One region of the Bacillus luti genome, then DNA from elsewhere that is predicted to be linked to it. Evidence: riboswitches for the same ligand, from Rfam matches in the RefSeq annotation. Region 1 holds a riboswitch; each other region holds the start of a gene.
What was found. Region 1 has a riboswitch for S-adenosylmethionine ahead of metK (methionine adenosyltransferase). Riboswitches for the same ligand answer to the same signal wherever they lie in the genome.

Region 2: another riboswitch for S-adenosylmethionine. It lies ahead of EUC40_RS18860 (YezD family protein); the one in region 1 lies ahead of metK (methionine adenosyltransferase).
Region 3: another riboswitch for S-adenosylmethionine. It lies ahead of EUC40_RS02020 (methionine ABC transporter ATP-binding protein); the one in region 1 lies ahead of metK (methionine adenosyltransferase).

Annotation. Positions count from the first base shown of each region.
Region 1 covers NZ_CP040336.1:606,030-612,250, forward strand. The annotation lists gene pckA (phosphoenolpyruvate carboxykinase (ATP)) at 164-1,750, opposite strand; SAM riboswitch class I at 1,979-2,100, shown strand; gene metK (methionine adenosyltransferase) at 2,270-3,469, shown strand; gene EUC40_RS03160 (hypothetical protein) at 3,511-3,690, opposite strand; gene EUC40_RS03165 (hypothetical protein) at 3,697-3,876, opposite strand; gene EUC40_RS03170 (hypothetical protein) at 3,892-4,107, opposite strand; gene EUC40_RS03175 (MogA/MoaB family molybdenum cofactor biosynthesis protein) at 4,210-4,719, shown strand; gene EUC40_RS03180 (molybdenum cofactor guanylyltransferase) at 4,716-5,318, shown strand; gene EUC40_RS03185 (GAF domain-containing sensor histidine kinase) at 5,987-6,221, shown strand, end outside.
Region 2 covers NZ_CP040336.1:3,721,325-3,727,545, reverse strand. The annotation lists gene EUC40_RS18875 (LTA synthase family protein) at 1-1,110, opposite strand, end outside; gene EUC40_RS18870 (DUF3888 domain-containing protein) at 1,365-1,760, shown strand; lysine riboswitch at 1,850-2,031, shown strand; gene lysA (diaminopimelate decarboxylase) at 2,212-3,528, shown strand; SAM riboswitch class I at 3,645-3,753, shown strand; gene EUC40_RS18860 (YezD family protein) at 3,826-3,969, shown strand; gene EUC40_RS18855 (phosphoadenylyl-sulfate reductase) at 4,056-4,757, shown strand; gene sat (sulfate adenylyltransferase) at 4,796-5,932, shown strand; gene cysC (adenylyl-sulfate kinase) at 5,945-6,221, shown strand, end outside.
Region 3 covers NZ_CP040336.1:403,792-410,012, reverse strand. The annotation lists gene metQ (methionine ABC transporter substrate-binding lipoprotein MetQ) at 1-239, opposite strand, end outside; gene metQ (methionine ABC transporter substrate-binding lipoprotein MetQ) at 312-1,124, opposite strand; gene EUC40_RS02025 (methionine ABC transporter permease) at 1,148-1,813, opposite strand; gene EUC40_RS02020 (methionine ABC transporter ATP-binding protein) at 1,806-2,831, opposite strand; SAM riboswitch class I at 3,011-3,118, opposite strand; gene EUC40_RS02015 (hypothetical protein) at 3,244-3,588, opposite strand; gene EUC40_RS02010 (thioredoxin family protein) at 3,741-4,049, opposite strand; gene EUC40_RS02005 (toprim domain-containing protein) at 4,053-4,397, opposite strand; gene gcvH (glycine cleavage system protein GcvH) at 5,082-5,465, opposite strand; gene EUC40_RS01995 (arsenate reductase family protein) at 5,507-5,872, opposite strand.

The DNA of each region.
Region 1 (6,221 bases):
TAAGATATAGAAAGAAGCTTACGCAAAAACGTAAGCTTCTTTTTTATGTAAGTGTGTGAACCGTAAAGTCGCATTGGGTTTTGTCGGTGAGTACGCAAAACTTTACGGTTACACAACACTTATTCATATGAGTAAAAGGGTTATTCCAACAGAAAGTTTTAATTTAAGCGATTGGACCGCCTAAGTTAATAATGTCTTCAGAAACGCTTTCGAACTTTTTGAAGTTCTCTTTGAATTCATTTGCAAGCTCGATTGCTTTTACTTTGTAAGCAGCTTTATCAGCCCAAGTTTGTTCAGGCATTAACACTTCGTCAGGTACACCTGGTACGTGAAGTGGAACTTCAAGACCGAAGATGTCATGTTTAGCTGTTTCAGTTTTCGCAAGTTCGCCGCTTAATGCTGCTTGAATCATTGCACGAGTGTAACCTAAGTTCATACGCTTACCAACGCCGTATTCGCCACCAGTCCAGCCAGTGTTTACTAAGAATACTTTTGCGTCATATTTCTCGATTTTTTCACCAAGCATTTCAGCATAGCGAGATGCATCAAGTGGTAAGAATGGTGAACCGAAGCAAGTTGAGAATGTAGCTTGCGGAGATGTAACGCCGCGCTCTGTGCCTGCTAGTTTACTAGTGTAACCACTTAAGAAATGGTACATAGCTTGTTCTTTTGATAACTTACTGATTGGAGGCAATACGCCAGATGCATCAGCAGTTAAGAAAATAATTGTATTTGGATGTCCTGCAACACTTGGCAGTACGATATTGTCAATCGCATGCATAGGGTATGCAGCACGTGTATTTTCTGTTAAAGTAGTATCGTTGTAGTCTGCGATACGCGTTTGGTCATTAATGATAACGTTTTCTAAAACAGATCCAAATTTGATTGCATCAAAAATTTGTGGCTCTTTCTCGTGAGAAAGGTTTACGCATTTCGCATAGCAACCGCCTTCAATATTGAATACACCGTTATCAGACCATCCATGCTCGTCGTCACCGATTAATTTACGGTTTGGATCAGCAGACAATGTTGTTTTACCTGTTCCAGATAATCCGAAGAATAGTGCCACGTCGCCTTCTTCACCTACGTTTGCAGAGCAATGCATAGAAAGGATATCTTGTTCAGGTAGTAAGAAGTTCATAATAGAGAAAATTGATTTTTTCATTTCTCCAGCGTATTCTGTACCACCGATCAGTACGATACGTTTTTCGAATGAAACCATAATGAATGCTTCAGAATTTGTGCCGTCAATTGCTGGGTCTGCTTTGAAGTTCGGCGCAGAAACAATTGTAAATTCTGATTCATGAGTTGTTAATTCTTCTTCAGTTGGACGAATAAATAATTGGTGTACGAACAAATTATGCCATGCGTATTCGTTAACAACTTGAATTGGTAGGCGATAGTTGCGATCAGCGCCTGCAAATCCTTTGAAGATGAATAACTCTTCTTTTTCTTTTAAGTATTCTAATACTTTTGTATATAATTTATTAAAATGTTCTTCAGAAATCGGTTGGTTCACAGCTCCCCAAGCAATTTTGTCAGCAACCGATGCTTCTTTCACAATAAATTTATCTTTAGGAGAACGTCCTGTATATTTTCCAGTTGAAGCAGAAACGGCACCAGTCGAAGTTAATTTCCCTTCATTTCGCATTAATACTTTTTCCACTAATTGCGGAACACTTAGTTGAATCTGTGCATTGCTTCCGTTCAATAATTCATGTAAACCAATTTGGACATTCACAGTACTCATATTTATATACCATCCTTTTCATTTAATGAAATATTTCTCGTAATCCCCATCAATAGTATAACACAATTATATAAATAATGTATACTATTTCTTTATTTTTGTTTGTGTGAATGTATTAATTCCTTATTAATATTCCATTCTCTCTCTATTGAGAAAAACTTTCAGGAAAATGTGAATATTAATTGACAAATGAATATCATTTCTTTAGTATAGGTTGGGACGGATACTCTCTTATCCCGAGCTGGCGGAGGGACAGGCCCGATGAAGCCCAGCAACCTCATCTGTATTGGTAAATACAGGTGAATAGGTGCTAAAACCTGTGCGAGGCTACAGGTCTCGAACGATAAGAGCGAAGGGCAAAAAGCAGTATGCAAGTAGCAAATTAAACCTTTCCTCTATGTAAAGTGGGAAAGGTTTTTCTGTATGCTTGTGTGGGAGAATAAATGTATGTCGCAGTTTGTGGCAAATTAAGGATGAGTTCCGTACAATATATACAATTACTGTAGGGAGGTTTACCACATGACAAAAAAACGTCATCTGTTCACATCTGAGTCTGTAACTGAAGGACATCCAGATAAAATTTGTGACCAAATTTCTGATTCAATTTTAGATGCGATCTTATCAAAAGACGCAAATGCACGTGTAGCTTGTGAAACAACTGTAACAACTGGTTTAGTATTGGTAGCGGGGGAAATTACGACTTCTACTTACGTAGACATTCCGAAAATCGTTCGTGAAACAATTCAAGGCATTGGTTACACACGCGCAAAATACGGATTCGATGCAGAAACTTGTGCAGTTTTAACATCTATCGATGAGCAATCTGCTGACATCGCTATGGGTGTTGACCAAGCGCTAGAAGCACGCGAAGGTCAAATGACTGACGCTGAGATTGAGGCAATTGGTGCAGGAGACCAAGGTTTAATGTTTGGTTTCGCATGTAATGAGACACAAGAGTTAATGCCACTTCCAATCTCGCTTGCTCACAAATTAGCTCGCCGTTTAACTGAAGTACGTAAAGATGATACATTATCATACCTACGTCCGGATGGAAAAACGCAAGTTACAGTTGAGTATGATGAAAATGGTAAACCTGTACGTGTAGATACAATCGTAATTTCTACACAGCATCATCCAGATGTTACATGGGAAGAAATCGATCGCGATTTAAAAGAGCATGTAATTAAAGCTGTAGTTCCAGCAGAATTAATGGATGGAGAAACGAAATTCTTCATTAACCCAACTGGCCGCTTCGTAATTGGTGGACCACAAGGTGATGCTGGTTTAACAGGACGTAAAATCATCGTTGATACTTACGGTGGATACGCTCGCCACGGTGGCGGTGCATTCTCTGGTAAAGATGCAACGAAAGTTGACCGTTCAGCAGCATATGCAGCTCGTTATGTTGCGAAAAACATCGTAGCAGCTGGTCTTGCTGACAAAGCAGAAGTACAACTTGCATACGCAATCGGTGTAGCACAACCAGTATCAATTTCAGTTGATACATTCGGCACTGGTAAAGTATCTGAAGACGTATTAGTAGAACTAGTTCGTAACAACTTCGATCTTCGCCCAGCTGGTATTATTAAAATGCTAGACTTACGTCGCCCAATTTACAAACAAACAGCAGCTTACGGCCACTTCGGACGTACTGATGTAGATCTAACATGGGAACGTACAGACAAAGCTGCAGCTTTAAAAGAGCAAGCTGGTCTATAATATATGAAAAAAAGCTTTGCGCGGTGAGCGCAAAGCTTTTTTTATTTTATTTTACTTATTATTTGAATACATGAATGACAATGTACTTCTCCTTCTAGTTCAATATACTTTTTCATATTTGTCATTCCGCTTGCCGGAAAGGGCATATGAATCCATGCTTTTTCATACGTTTGTATTTCTTTTTGACATGATTTACAAAGGATTGGTTTCTTACGGAACATAGAAAATCAACCTTTCAGTTGGCGTGCTTTTCCGGCGCAAAAAGCACTGCATAGTAAAAATAGCGTTGCGAATATAATGCTCACTAATGTAGCGGATGGGATTGCCCCTTTTAGAGAAAAACCGACGGTGATGGAAGCGATAAATAAGAGGATGAATGTTGTTGTTAATTTTTTATAAATTTCCATAGTATGTAGACCTCCTTATTTAGAGATAGAACGTATAAAAATAAAATCTAATATATAGGCAAGTACGAGAGGAATTAATGTGCTAGTCAAATAGTAACGAATACCACCATCCGGCATAAGCACATACAATTTTAAAAAGTTTATATCAAATCCGTAAGCGATGCATTGAAACACGGATAAAATAATAAGGAATGGTATAATAGGTACATATCGTTTTATGTTATAAAACATAAAAAAACTCCTTTATATGGATAAATATACTTATATTGTATCATATTGAATTCTTTAATTTATACATAATTTTACAAAGTTAAATGAAAGGAAAGATGAAAAATGAGCGTAACCGAGCATAAAAAACAAGCGCCAAAAGAAGTGCGCTGCAAGATCGTAACGATTTCCGATACACGTACAGAAGAGACAGATAAGAGCGGACAACTATTACATGAATTGTTAAAAGAAGCAGGACATACAGTGACTTCTTATGAAATTGTAAAAGATGATAAAGAAAGCATTCAGCAAGCAGTGTTAGCTGGCTATCATAAGGAAGATGTAGATGTTGTATTAACGAATGGCGGTACTGGTATTACGAAGCGTGATGTCACAATTGAAGCGGTATCAGTTCTATTAGATAAAGAAATTGTCGGATTTGGTGAGTTGTTCCGCATGATTAGTTATTTAGAAGATATCGGAAGCAGCGCAATGTTAAGTAGAGCAATTGGCGGTACAATTGGGCGTAAAGTAGTCTTTTCAATGCCGGGATCTAGCGGAGCCGTTCGCCTTGCGATGAATAAATTAATTTTACCGGAATTAGGTCATATTACATTTGAGCTGCATCGCCAATGAGTAAGTGGGCTGGAATTGTATTAGCGGGCGGTATGTCGAGTAGATTCGGTGAACCGAAAGCGCTAGCGAGCTGGGGTGGGAGTACTTTTGTTGAGCATATTTTGAAAGTGATGACAACTGCGGTGCAAGAAGTTGTAGTCATTAGTCACTCCGATATAAAAGAGCGAGTAGAGCAACTCATACAAGTTCCTGTTATAGAAGATATTCCGCATTATAAAGGAAACGGCCCACTTGCTGGAATTGTATCAGGAATGGAATATATAGAAGCAGATTGGTATGCTATTATGCCTTGCGATGCGCCAAATGTTTCACAAGAATGGTTTCCCATTTTACTAGAGCAAACGAGTGATGAGTATGATGCGGTTGTGCCTATTATTAATGGAAGAAAACAGCCGCTACTTGCAGCGTATCATAACCGTGTGAAAGAGAAGATTTACACTTTACTTCAGGAAGAGAAAAGAAGTATGGGCCAGCTTTTATCACAATGCAATGTGAAATATATTGCTGGTGAAGATGTACAAGCGAATGCAGATTGGTTTATAAATGTGAATACGAAAGAAGAATATGCGCAGGTTCAAAAAAACCTTTCAAATGAATGAAAGGTTTTTTGATATACAGAAATTGGGGAACAATTACTGTATAAAGGTATGTGAGTAAGTTGATTTTAAGGGGAATTTCTTAAAATCATCATACAGTAAAAACACTGTACAACCATATTTTAATTTTTATGGGTTTTTATTACAAGTCTGTTTAGTTATGTATCTTTTTGATATAATGAATATAGAAATAAATAGATATTTCACCTTGTGTATCATTTAGCAAACGAAATTTTATAATTGTGTAAAAAACTCCCTTCGTCTTTTGAAGGGAGTTTTTTGTTTTGAAATTGATTTATCCCGCTTTAATGGGCAGTAAGACCCCCACCTCAAAATTCAGCGAAAGCAAAGAAGTTAGGTGGGGGTCGGGCTGCCCATAAAAGTCCGATTGGTGAAGGCTAATAATCAGTGGGGGATGAAGAAAACCCCCACTGATTAAAGTTTCACTTTATATACATCTTTAGTTCTATACGATAGACATAGAATATATTTACAAATATAACATTTGATGGGTAGCAGAATAGGAAGGCCTGTTTTATACTAATATTGTGTCACCCCTTCTAAGGGACAGTGCACAGCCGGTGATTGGCTAATGGGAACATTCTCATTTTGCCAGTGCCGGTTTTTTATTAGATAATGATGATAATAAATTTTTTGAGGGAGGGATCGTTTTGAAAAAGATAGATTTTACTTCTGTGAGAGAGCAAGTAGCTAGTTTTTATATTTATTCTATCTCTTTTCTTGGTTTAATTGCTGTTATGATTTCCTTATTTTTAATTGAAATGCCTTCCCATTTTGTATTACCTTTGTTGTTAATTATGTTTATGGGCATTACTGAGTATTTTCCTATCCGCATTTGGAGAGGTGGAATCACACTGAGCCTTACACTTATTTATATAATGAATT
Region 2 (6,221 bases), 2.1 Mb from region 1:
TGTACCTACGTAATCATTTAAATTAAAGTAACGATCATATCCAAGTGCAGGATACATTACATCACGATTCCAAAACGCTTTATCGTTTGAATGGAAGACAGCAGAAGAATATCCGTATTTCTTTAATTGTTCTGGTGTAGCTGTATATTCATTTGTTGCGTGAGTAAAGAATACAGAACCGCGGTCTAACGGATAAAGTGAATTTTCGACGATAAATTCAGCATCAGAAGTTTTACCTTGTCCTGTTTGATGATAAAAGTTATCGAAATAAAAACTATCTTTAATAAATTCGTTTAAAAATGGAGTAATTTCTTTTCCATTTATTTTTTTATTAATAACAAAACTTTGTGTAGATTCCATTGAAATCAAAATCACATTTTTACCTTTTGCAGCTCCAAATAAGTTCTTATCAACTTGCTTCTCTTTTGAGTCCGTATAGTTTTTAATTTCAGAGAACCCGTCCCCACTTGCAAATACACGTTCAGCTGAAGATTTTGATTGAAGTGTAATATCGAATAGATGATATGTGTATAAACCTAAATTTTTCACGACAGTTTGACGGTCAAATGAGCGTGAGAACATTTGTGGTTTATAAATAACGGAAACAACAATTTGTAGTGCTAATAGAGCTGTTACACCGCTAAAGAAAGTACGCTTTTCAGAGCGAGAAAGCGGCGTCTTGTCACAAAATGCTGGGAATTTACGTGAAAGAAACATTAAAATAATCGCATCTGCAAATAAAAGTAATGTTTTATACGTAAAGAGTTCTTTTATACTCGTCCCTAAATCAGCCATATTATTTGTTTGAAATAACACTGGGAACGTAACGAAATCGTTATAAAACCCATAAAACATTGCATTTCCAAATAAAATGAATGATAGTATAAAACTAATTCCAACTATAATGCGGTTTCGGTGTTTGGATGCAAATAAAGCAAAACCGAAAAATAAAAGTAACGCAGCTAGTGGATTAATAAAAAGCATAAACTCTTCAAAGAAATTATCAATTTTAATATCGAATGCTAGCTTGTACACAATATATGTTTTTATCCATAATAAAACGACTGCAATAAGTGCAAATCGCAGTTTTGGAAACAGACGTTGTAGCATAATATACTCCTCTCCTAAAAAGCATGACAGTTCTTGTGGGCCTATTTGATTAGCGCCTCATTTTATATATACGAACAGTCCTTTGTTATTATGATTATTATACTATGAGTATCATTATACGAAAATAAAAGAGAGTTGTGGACTTTTTTATAATAATTGAGTAGAAAAAGAGCGATGGGAGACAATAAAATGGAATTTCTTTGTATGATAATGATCGTGCGCAGAAAGAATCACGTAATAATACGGAGGTTATAATGCGAAAATTATTATATTTTATTGCATGCAGTAGTTGTATACTTTTTGCTTCACCGAGTGTTTCTGTAGCCCAATATGATGCACCCCTTATGGAAGATGCACTTTATTCTGTTTTATTTCCAAAAATAAATAAAGCAATTGAAAAACAATATGGGAGTTTGAAGCCTTATCAATGTCCTAAAATTATTAGTTTAAAAAAAGTGTATAGTGGTACATATTTATTTCAAGCGGTTATTGAAGTGACGAAGTATGAACACGTTGGTGGGAAAATTGTGCCGCCATTTGAAAAAGTAACGATCACATTTAATAACGAAGAAGGCGAATGGGAAGTGACAAAGATCATGATAAAGCGCTTACCAAATGATACAAAACTAAACTGTAAAAAAACAATATAAAAAATTGTTTGACAAATAAAATGGTCCTTTGGTATTGTTAATAGCAACAATTAGATGTTTGAAAATTAAATAGACTTACCTCATCTACTCTCAAAGGTAGAGGCCGCGATAGGAAAGAGTAAGCTATGGGAGATTTAATGGAATCTGTGATCATAGGTTGAAAGGGACTATTGCCGAAATATAAGAATAACCATCTTATTCATATATTGGGACTGCATTGAATAAATGTAGTACTGTCATAAGATTTATTTTATGGAGAGCTATTTGGAGATGTTGATGCGGTTTCTTATTTTGAGGAGATAACAACTCGTTTATTTTTTCAATATATATTTTTCCTAATAAGAAACGCGTGTGAACATTGTTCCGCGCGTTTTTTGTCTATCTAAAAGCGTGCTGCAATGAATAGAAGATTGGGGTTATGAGTTTTAGAGGAAATAAGGGAGGAATTCAAATGTATTTACACGGCACGAGCCGAATCAATGGGCAAGGACACTTAGAAATTGGAGGGTGCGATACGACGCAGCTAGCAAAACAATACGGAACACCACTTTATGTATACGATGAAGAGTCAATTCGAGGGAAGTGCCGCGCGTTTCATCGTGCTTTTAAAGAAAGTGGTTTCTCTTATCAAGTAGCGTATGCAAGCAAGGCGTTCTTGTGCATGGAGATGTGCCGAGTAGCTCGTGAAGAAAATATGTCGTTAGATGTTGTTTCTGGAGGGGAATTATATACTGCGCTTCAAGCAGGGTTTCCGGCATCGCGCATTCATTTTCACGGCAATAATAAAACAGAAGAAGAGATTGTGATGGCTCTTCAGGCGAATATTGGTTGTTTTGTAGTCGATAATTTTTTAGAATTAGAAATTTTGCATGATTTAGCAGTGCAACATGGGAAATTTGTGAACATATTAATTCGTGTAACGCCTGGAGTAGAGGCGCACACACATGAATATATTACAACAGGCCAAGAGGATTCAAAATTTGGATTTGGTGTTTCAAATGGTCAAGCGATGCAGGCAATTGAGCTTGCTTTACAAAAATCAAATTATAATGTGCTAGGTATTCATTCCCATATCGGATCACAAATATTTGAAACAGCTGGTTTTGTTCGAGCAATTGAAGTTCTTCGCCAATTTTTAGTAGAAGTGAGAGAGCAAACAAACTATGTAGTAAAGGTGTTAAATGTAGGCGGAGGGTTCGGAATACGCTACACAGATTCGGATACGCCATTAACACTTGAGACATATGTGCGAGCTGTAACGAGTGCAGTGAGAGAACAATTTACAGTATGTAACTATCCATTGCCAGAAATTTGGGTTGAACCAGGTCGTAGTATTGTAGGTGATGCTGGAACGACAATTTATACAGTCGGATCGGTGAAAGATATTCCTGGCATAAGAAAATATGTTTCGGTAGATGGTGGAATGACGGATAATTTAAGACCTGCCTTATATAACGCTCGTTATGAAGCAATGTTAGCGAATCGAGGGAATGATGCGAATGAGGAACTCGTTTCGATTGCTGGGAAATGTTGTGAGAGTGGAGATATGCTGATTTGGGATATTCATTTACCAAAAGTCGCTTCTTCCGATTTACTAGCAATTTCTTGTACAGGAGCATATGGCTATTCGATGGCGAATAATTATAATCGAATTCGGAGACCAGCTGTCGTCTTTGCGAAAGGTGGAACATCGCAAATTGTAGTGGAACGCGAAACATATGAAAATATTATTGGGAACGATCGCATACGTATTAAAGAACTTGTTTAAATAGAGAAAAGGAGTTGTTCGGATGGGCAATTCCTTTTTTGTAAAATAAAATAATTAAAATATATCGGAAAACTAGGATTGAAAAAAATCAGAATTGTGATAAAATACAAATACAAAGCTTATCAAGAGAAGCGGAGGGAACTGGCCCGAAGAAGCTCGGCAACCTGCTTATAGAAAGCAAGGTGCTAAATCCAGCAAAATGGAATCCATTTTGAAAGATAAGGTAAAATATATTACCGAACAGTCTTTTCGAAATGGGAAAGATTTTTTTTATGAATAAAAAGGGGGGCTGTTCGCGTGAGTGTACGGGAACATTTTGATGAAGTATCGGAGAAGATTCAAGCGATGCTTGCTGATATGAAATATGGTTCAATTACAATTGTTGTGCAAGATGGAAAAGTCATTCAGTTAGAGAAAAGTGAAAAAGTACGTTTAAAGTAAAAAGCGCTGACTAGAAAAACTAGAGGCGGTTTTAACCTATTGTATTAGGTTAAAACCGTCTTTTTGCTTTTACAGGGGGAAAAAACATGTTGACGTATGAAACGTGGGCTGAAAATGGTGTTTCATTTTCAGAAGAAGATGAAACAAAAGGCGCGCTATCTGTATTAAGTTGGGCTTATAAAGAATATAAAGAAGAAATCGTATACGCATGTAGCTTTGGAGTGGAAGGTATGGTACTACTGCATCTTATAAACCAAGTAAATCCATCTGCTAAAGTTGTATTTTTGGATACAAATGTTCATTTTCAAGAAACGTATGAATTAATTCAAAAAGTGCGGGAACGATTTCCTTCATTAAACATTATAGAAAAACAGCCAGAACTTACACTTGATGAACAAGCAAAGTTGCATGGTGACAGGCTATGGGAAAGCAATCCGAATCTTTGTTGTAAAATTAGGAAAATTTTACCTTTAGAAAAAGCGTTAGCAAATGAAAAGGCGTGGATATCAGGTTTAAGAAGGGAACAATCAGAAACTCGCAAACATACAAACTTTATAAATCAAGATCGTCGTTTTCAATCTATTAAGATTTGTCCACTTATTCATTGGACATGGAAAGAAGTGTGGCGATATGTATACAAACATAGTTTGCCGTATAACCCATTACATGATGTTGGCTATCCAAGTATTGGGTGTGAGAAGTGTACGTTACCTGTAGATGGTGGCGATTCAAGAGATGGTAGATGGGCTGGAAAACTGAAAACAGAATGTGGTCTTCATGATCAATAAGATGAATTGAAAAATAAAGCTAAGAGAGGATATAGAAAATGAGTACAAGAAACGAATTAGTAAACCGTATAGATGAGACATACGACGTATCACAAATTGAAAAAGAAATTAAATTAGACAACGTTGCGTTAAGTGATTTAGAGCTACTAGCGACAGGTGGATATAGCCCACTGACAGGTTTCTTAGGTAAGAATGATTATGATTCGGTCGTAGAAACTCTTCGTTTAGCAAATGGGAGCATATGGAGTATACCAATTACATTGCCGGTAACAGAAGGTGTAGCAGAGAGGCTGGAAGTTGGAGAGGAAGTAAAGCTTGTTAACGATGGGAAAATATATGGTGTCATTCAAATAGAAGATATTTTTGTACCAGATAAAGAAAAAGAAGCGTTACTTGTATATAAAACGACGGATGAGGCTCATCCAGGAGTGAAAAAATTATATGAACGACCAAACGTTTACGTTGGAGGAGCTATTATTCTTACAAAACGCTTTGAAAATAATCAATTTCCTTCTTATCATTTAGATCCAATTGAAACGCGAGAAGAATTTAAAAAGCGTGGTTGGAAAACAGTAGTTGGGTTTCAAACGAGAAACCCGGTACATCGCGCTCATGAATATATTCAAAAGTCTGCTCTTGAAATTGTAGATGGTCTCTTTTTGAATCCGCTTGTTGGGGAAACGAAATCAGATGATATTCCTGCTGATGTAAGGATGGAAAGCTATGAAGTATTACTTCAAAACTATTATCCGAAAAATCGTGTCTTTTTAGGTGTGTTTCCTGCGGCGATGCGTTACGCAGGGCCAAGAGAGGCGATATTTCATGCATTAGTAAGAAAGAATTTTGGATGTACCCACTTTATTGTAGGGCGTGATCATGCCGGGGTAGGAGATTATTATGGAACATATGAAGCGCAAGAGATTTTTACAAACTTTACAGTGGAAGAGTTAGGGATTACACCGCTATTTTTTGAACATAGCTTTTACTGCGGGAAATGTGAAGCAATGGCTTCAACGAAAACATGCCCGCACGGAAAAGAGGATCATGTCATTTTATCCGGTACGAAAGTAAGGGAGCTATTAAGAAACGGTGAGATTCCGCCAAGTACATTTAGTCGTAAAGAAGTAGTGGAAGTGCTAATTAAAGGTTTGAAAAAAGGTGTAGTAACAAAATAGGGAGAGAAAGAGATGAATACAAATATTACTTGGCATACAGCCTCTGTTTCAAAAGATGAGAGAAGAGTGAAAAGTGGTCATCATAGTTTTGTAATTTGGTTTACGGGTTTATCAGCTTCGGGTAAATCTACAGTAGCGAATGCGGTTGCTCGTAAACTATTTGAAAAGAATATCGGAAACTATGTGCTAGATGGGGATAATATACGCCACGGTTTAAATAATGATTTAGGGTTTTCTGAAAGTGATCGTACAGAGAATATTCGTCGTATCGGTGAAGTTTCTAAACTAT
Region 3 (6,221 bases), 200 kb from region 1:
AAGTAGTTCGCATCAATTTCTTTATCCGCTAACGCTTTATTTGGTAATACATAATCTTGAAACTTTTTAATCTCTAGCTTAATACCTTTTTTCTCTAATATCGGCTGTGCCTTCTCTAAAATAACAGCGTGCGGCACGTTAGAAGCTCCCACAACAAGCTTATTCTCCTCTTTCCCCCCGCAAGCAGCTAATGTAAATACAGACAACGCTGTAACGACTGACAGTAGAATCTTTTTCATATGATATCCCCTTCTCCCTTATAGTTATGTAGTTATAAAAAGGGCCGGCGTACACCAACCCTTCCGCAGCAATTATTCTTTTACAGGAACAACTGCCCCTTTATATTCTTTGTTAATAAAGTCTTCGATTTCTTTAGAGTGTAATACTTCTACAAGAGCTTTAATCTCTTTCTTATCTTTATCGCCTTTACGAACAGCTACTACATTTGCGTACGGTGAATCATTTCCTTCAATTGCAATTGCATCTTTTTCCGGATTTAACTTCGCATCAATTGCATAGTTTGAGTTAATTAAAACTGCGTCGCCTTCTTTATTGTTATACACTTGTGGTAATAAACCAGGCTCGATATCCGTTTTGAATTTTAAGTTTTTCGGATTATCCGCAATATCTTTTGGAGTTGCTTTAACTGGATCTACTCCGTCTTTAATTTTTAAAATGCCTTCTTTTTGTAAAATTGCTAAACCACGTCCATGGTCAGCAACTGAGTTACTCATAATAATTGTCGCTCCGTCTGGAAGCTCTTTTAAGCTTTTATATTTTTGAGAATATACGCCAATTGGTTCTAAATGAATTTTTCCTGCTACTTCAAAATCATATTTTTTATCTTTAATTTCTTTTTCTAAATACGGAATGTGCTGGAAATAGTTAGCGTCTAACTCCTTATCCGCTAACGCTTTATTTGGCAACACGTAATCTTGGAATTTTTTCACTTCTAATTCAATTCCTTTTTTCTCAAGTAACGGTTTTGCCTTTTCTAAAATTTCAGCGTGCGGTACGTTAGAAGCCCCCACTACTAGTTTCTTTTCGTCTTTATCTTTCCCCCCGCAGGCAGCTAACCCAAAAATAGAAGTTGAAATAAGTGCTGTAAGTAATAATTTTTTCATTTGAAACATCCTCCCGTTTTTTATTATCGTTTATCTATTCGAGTCGTTACACGATCACCAATCCACTGAATGAAAAATACAACTAGTAATACACAAATTGTCGCAACGATTGTTACGTCGTTATTTCCTCGTTGGAATCCTTCTAAATAAGCAAGTGTTCCAAGGCCACCAGCACCAACAACTCCTGCCATTGCTGTATAGCCTACTAAAGCAATTGTCGTTACCGTAATACCAGATACTAATGCTGGTAATGATTCTGGAATCAATACTTTTAAAATAATTGTGCTTGTTTTTGCTCCCATCGCTTTTGAAGCTTCAATTACACCTTTATCAATTTCACGAAGTGCAATTTCAACCATTCGTGCATAGAATGGTGCCGCTCCGATGATTAAAGCTGGCAACGCTGCACTCGCTCCAAGAATTGTTCCAAGAAGGATTTTCGTGAATGGGATTAATAAAATAATTAAAATGATGAACGGTATAGAACGGAATATGTTTACGAACGCTCCAATCACCGTATTAATCGATTTGTTTTCCCATAAATTATCTTTCGCTGTCATGAAAAGTAACAATCCTAAAATAAGTCCTAAAATAAATGTAGCAAGAGCTGCGATTGCCGTCATATATAACGTTTCACCAGTTGCTTCTAACATTTGATTCCAATCAACATTTGTGAGTAACTTATCCATGTGCAATCACCTCCAGCTCTACTTGATCTTGATGAATTCCTTCTATCGCTTGCTGGATCGCTGTTTCCTCACCATTTAAATGAACGACTAAACTACCGTAAGAGCCGTTATTCGTTTGTGCGATATTTCCCTGCAAAATGCTTACTTCTATATCACTGCGCTGCATTAATCTTTGAAGTACCGGTCTTTCTACAGCCTCGCCGATAAACTGCAAGCGGATTACTTTTCCATCTGGATATTTTTCAATTAAACTTTCAATCGTCTCATTTGTATCTTCAGAATCCGTTAACTGTTGTACAAATCGTTTCGTAATGTCCTGCTGCGGATTACGGAATACGTCAAGTACTGGACCCGTTTCTACAATCTTTCCTCTCTCCATTACCGCAACGCGATTACAAATCTTTCGAATTACATGCATCTCATGTGTAATGAGTACAATTGTTAAACCGAGACGCTTATTAATATCTAATAGTAAATCTAAAATTTGATCTGTCGTTTCTGGATCAAGAGCTGACGTCGCTTCATCACATAAAAGTACTTGTGGATTGTTAGCCAATGCTCTCGCAATACCAACGCGTTGCTTTTGTCCACCACTTAACTGAGATGGGTACGCGTCTCCTCTTCCTTCTAATCCAACAAGGTGAATTAGCTCATCAACACGTTTTCTTCTCTTTTCCTTATCGACGCCTGCAATCTCAAGTGGAAATGCAATATTTTCACGTACAGTTCGTGACCAAAGTAAGTTGAAGTGCTGAAAAATCATTCCGATTTCTTGCCTTGCCTTACGAAGTTCGCTTCCTGTAATTGCTGAAATGACACGATTTGCAATTGTAATTTGGCCAGAAGTTGGTTTCTCCAACTGATTGAATAATCTAATTAAAGAACTTTTTCCAGCGCCACTATATCCGATAACACCAAATATTTCACCTTTATCTATTTTTAAATTGGCATTATCTACAGCAGTGACATCACCGCTTTTTGCTTTATATATTTTCTTTACATTCTCTAATAAAATCATGGTGTATCACCCCTATTTTGTTTGGATCGACTCCGCAATTTTTTATTTTTGATGCGTGTAGTCCACCGTTATCATTACTTTTATTATTTGAATGTCCTCCACATTCAAACAATAAAAAAACCTTTCTGCTTTAGAGAAGCAGAAAGGTTTATATGCGTATATAACAACATTATCCCTCTCTCTCATCTCTCAAAGCATTTGCTTTGCAGGAATTGGCACCATTTCAACATAAGTTGACGGTTGCCGGGCTTCACAGGGCACAGTCCCTCCACCTCTCTTGATAAGAGAAATCAGATTAAATTTTCGTCTGATTTGTAATTTATGAAATTGTCTATATTTTATGAATTGAATTGTATCAATATCCACACACCATGTCAACAGAAATTTTCATAAAAAATGAAACTTCAGAATTTTAAGCACCTACTGACATCGGTTTACATATATGAAACATCGACTCGACTAATAGCATCGTTCGATACGTCCCAGAATAATGTACACGTCCATCATTCATTAACATTTGTAATCGTGTATTTCCGTTCACTAGTTGTTCTACACCTTCTTCATCTACACACACGATTTGTTCTGTTCCTCTTTCCTCTTGCAACAGCTCTATATAATCTCTTGAAATTTGTAACGAGCAACATTCATCTCCAAAACGGAAATTAACAATTCTTTCTCCTTGTCTTAGAAGTGGTTCTAAATGGTATTGACCGTTAGCGTAATTTACAAATGATTGCAGCAAAGAATATAATTTCACCCTAAATCACATCCTTCATATCACTTTCTATTACATACCATTCCCTCTCACTAAAGAGCAATCCTGTTATTTTCGCTCGACAAATACTGTACCTACCCTGCATCTCGACATATTTCCCAAGAAATATGTCGAGGCGGCAAAAACTTTGCCGCCTACTTTAATTCCGTATATAAATATTCAACCGAATGAAATGCATATATCTTCTTCATGAGTGTCCCATTTTCAAAAACAAGTAAACACGGTACACTTTCGATTCCATACTCTTTCGCTAAATGCGGAGCAAAATTCAAATCTAACATTCCAATTTTCAGATCCTCAATTGTCATCTCAACAATCGTTAACATCTTTTTTGCTAATTGGCATGTTCCACACATCGGAGTATATACATATAACACTGTTTTTTCTTCGTTCTCTATTAGGGCTGTAGCCTCGGCTCCTGTCCAGTCAATCACTTCTATCATTCCTTACCGTAAATATTCTGTATAGACGTCAATGTCAGCTCCCCATAATACATTTGCTAAGTGTGAAGACGGCGCAGTTGCCACTTCTCGGTATGAGCGATCGATATAAATATGCTCTGCTTGCGGAAATTCTTTTCGAAATTGTTTCCTTAACTTTTCTCCAGCATCATCAGCATCCACTAGCACATACACTTCCTTATCAAAAAACTGATCAACGAGCTCATCCATTTTCGACAAACCAATTGTACCATTTGTACAAACAATTTCCACCGGTTCACGAATAATAGATTCAATCTTTCTTCTATCTGATGTACCTTCTACAATAATGACCTTTTCTACATAAATCATATGTCATCACCCGATCACCATATACTATACAACCTTTAACTTAGTATATAGTATATTCGTTATTTTCATGTTGTTTCCTGTTTATTTTTGCAAAAGAAAAGCGCAAGCGGCTTACTCAGAACAAGAGGGCATTGGAACTACTGAACTAGAGGCGCTTTTTGCCTCAAGTGAAGGAGTGAAATGACCGAATGTTCTAGCCGCTGGAGCTGGATCATAACGAAAAGCGGAACCGACTGTTTAGCCCTATTGGCTAAGGTTCTTTCGCACAGAAGACGCTTTTTGTCTTCTCGTGCGGAAGGTTCTTAGACATGAAGGGCTAGGAGGTGAAGCTGGACAATGAAAAGCGCAAGCGGCTCGTTCAGATTGTGAGGGGGATGGAGCTTCTGACGTAAAGGCGCTTTTTGCCTTGCAGGAAAAAGCGAAGCCACCGAACAATCTAGCCGCTGAAGCTGGACAATAACGAAAAGCGGAACCGACTGTTTAGCCCTGTTGGCTAAGGTTCTTTCGCACAGAAGACGCTTTTTGTCTTCTCGTGCGGAAGGTTCTTAGACATGAAGGGCTAGGAGGTGGAGCTGGACAATAAAAAGCGTTCTCCTACACGATAATTAGTATATGATTCTACGTTCATTATTTTACACAAAATAAAAAAGGACAGCACAAAGGCTGTCCTTCAGTCGACTATAATTAGTCTTGGTTTGTCATTTCTGCATATTTTTCTGCAGTTAATAACTTCTCAACTTGGCTTGCATCAGAAAGTTCAACTTTAACCATCCATGCACCCTCGTATGGAGATTCGTTAACAAGTTCTGGTTGGTCACTTAATTCTTCGTTTACTGCTACAACTTTACCGCTTACAGGTGCGTATAACTCAGAAACTGTTTTAACAGATTCTACGCTTCCGAATGGCTCGTCAGCTTGGATTGTTGCACCTACTTCAGGAAGTTCAACGAATACGATATCGCCTAACTCACCTTGTGCAAAGTGAGTAATACCGATAACAACTTCATTACCTTCAGTTTTTACCCATTCGTGTTCTTCAGAGTAACGTAAATTATTTGGAATGCTCATGACTGTACCTCCAGTGAATGTATTAATTATGTAAAAATACCTTATTGGTACTTTTTCCACACACTTTCAAACTGCTCTTCGTTAAAACCAAGTGTTACACTCGTTCCATCTGTTACGATTGGACGTTTAATCAACATGCCATCAGATGCTAAAAGTTCGTACATTTCGTCTTCACTTGCATCTTTTAACTTATCTTTCAGACCAAGTTCGCGGTAACGCATTCCACTTGTATTAAAGAATTTTTTTAATGGTAACTCACTTTTTTCATGTAAATTACGTAAATCTTCTTTTGACGGTGGATTTTCAACAATATGAATCATCTCATATGCTACATCGTTTGCCTCAAACCATTTCTTTGCCTTTTGACATGTGCCACACTTTGGATATGAATAAAATGTTACTGTCATAAATTCACCTACTTTTTTACTAACCTTTACCTTTATCATATAGAAAACGTTTTATTATTTCAAACGATTATTCGCTAAACTTTTACTTATTTCGTGATAAATTTTAATAATCCTGCGAATTTTTCTTATTTTTCCGCCATTTGTAAGAAAAAAATAAATTATATATTTTTTTAGATTCTTCTCGCCAGCTGCACCGAACACATATCTTAAACAAACGTTTGATTAATTTCCTATTTTTCTTCTTTTACTTTAAACTGCCTCGATTCTTCCCTACCGAACATACATCTTAAACAAACGTTTGATTAACTCCCTATTTTTTCTTCGTTTCCTTTCAGCTGCATTGATGCCT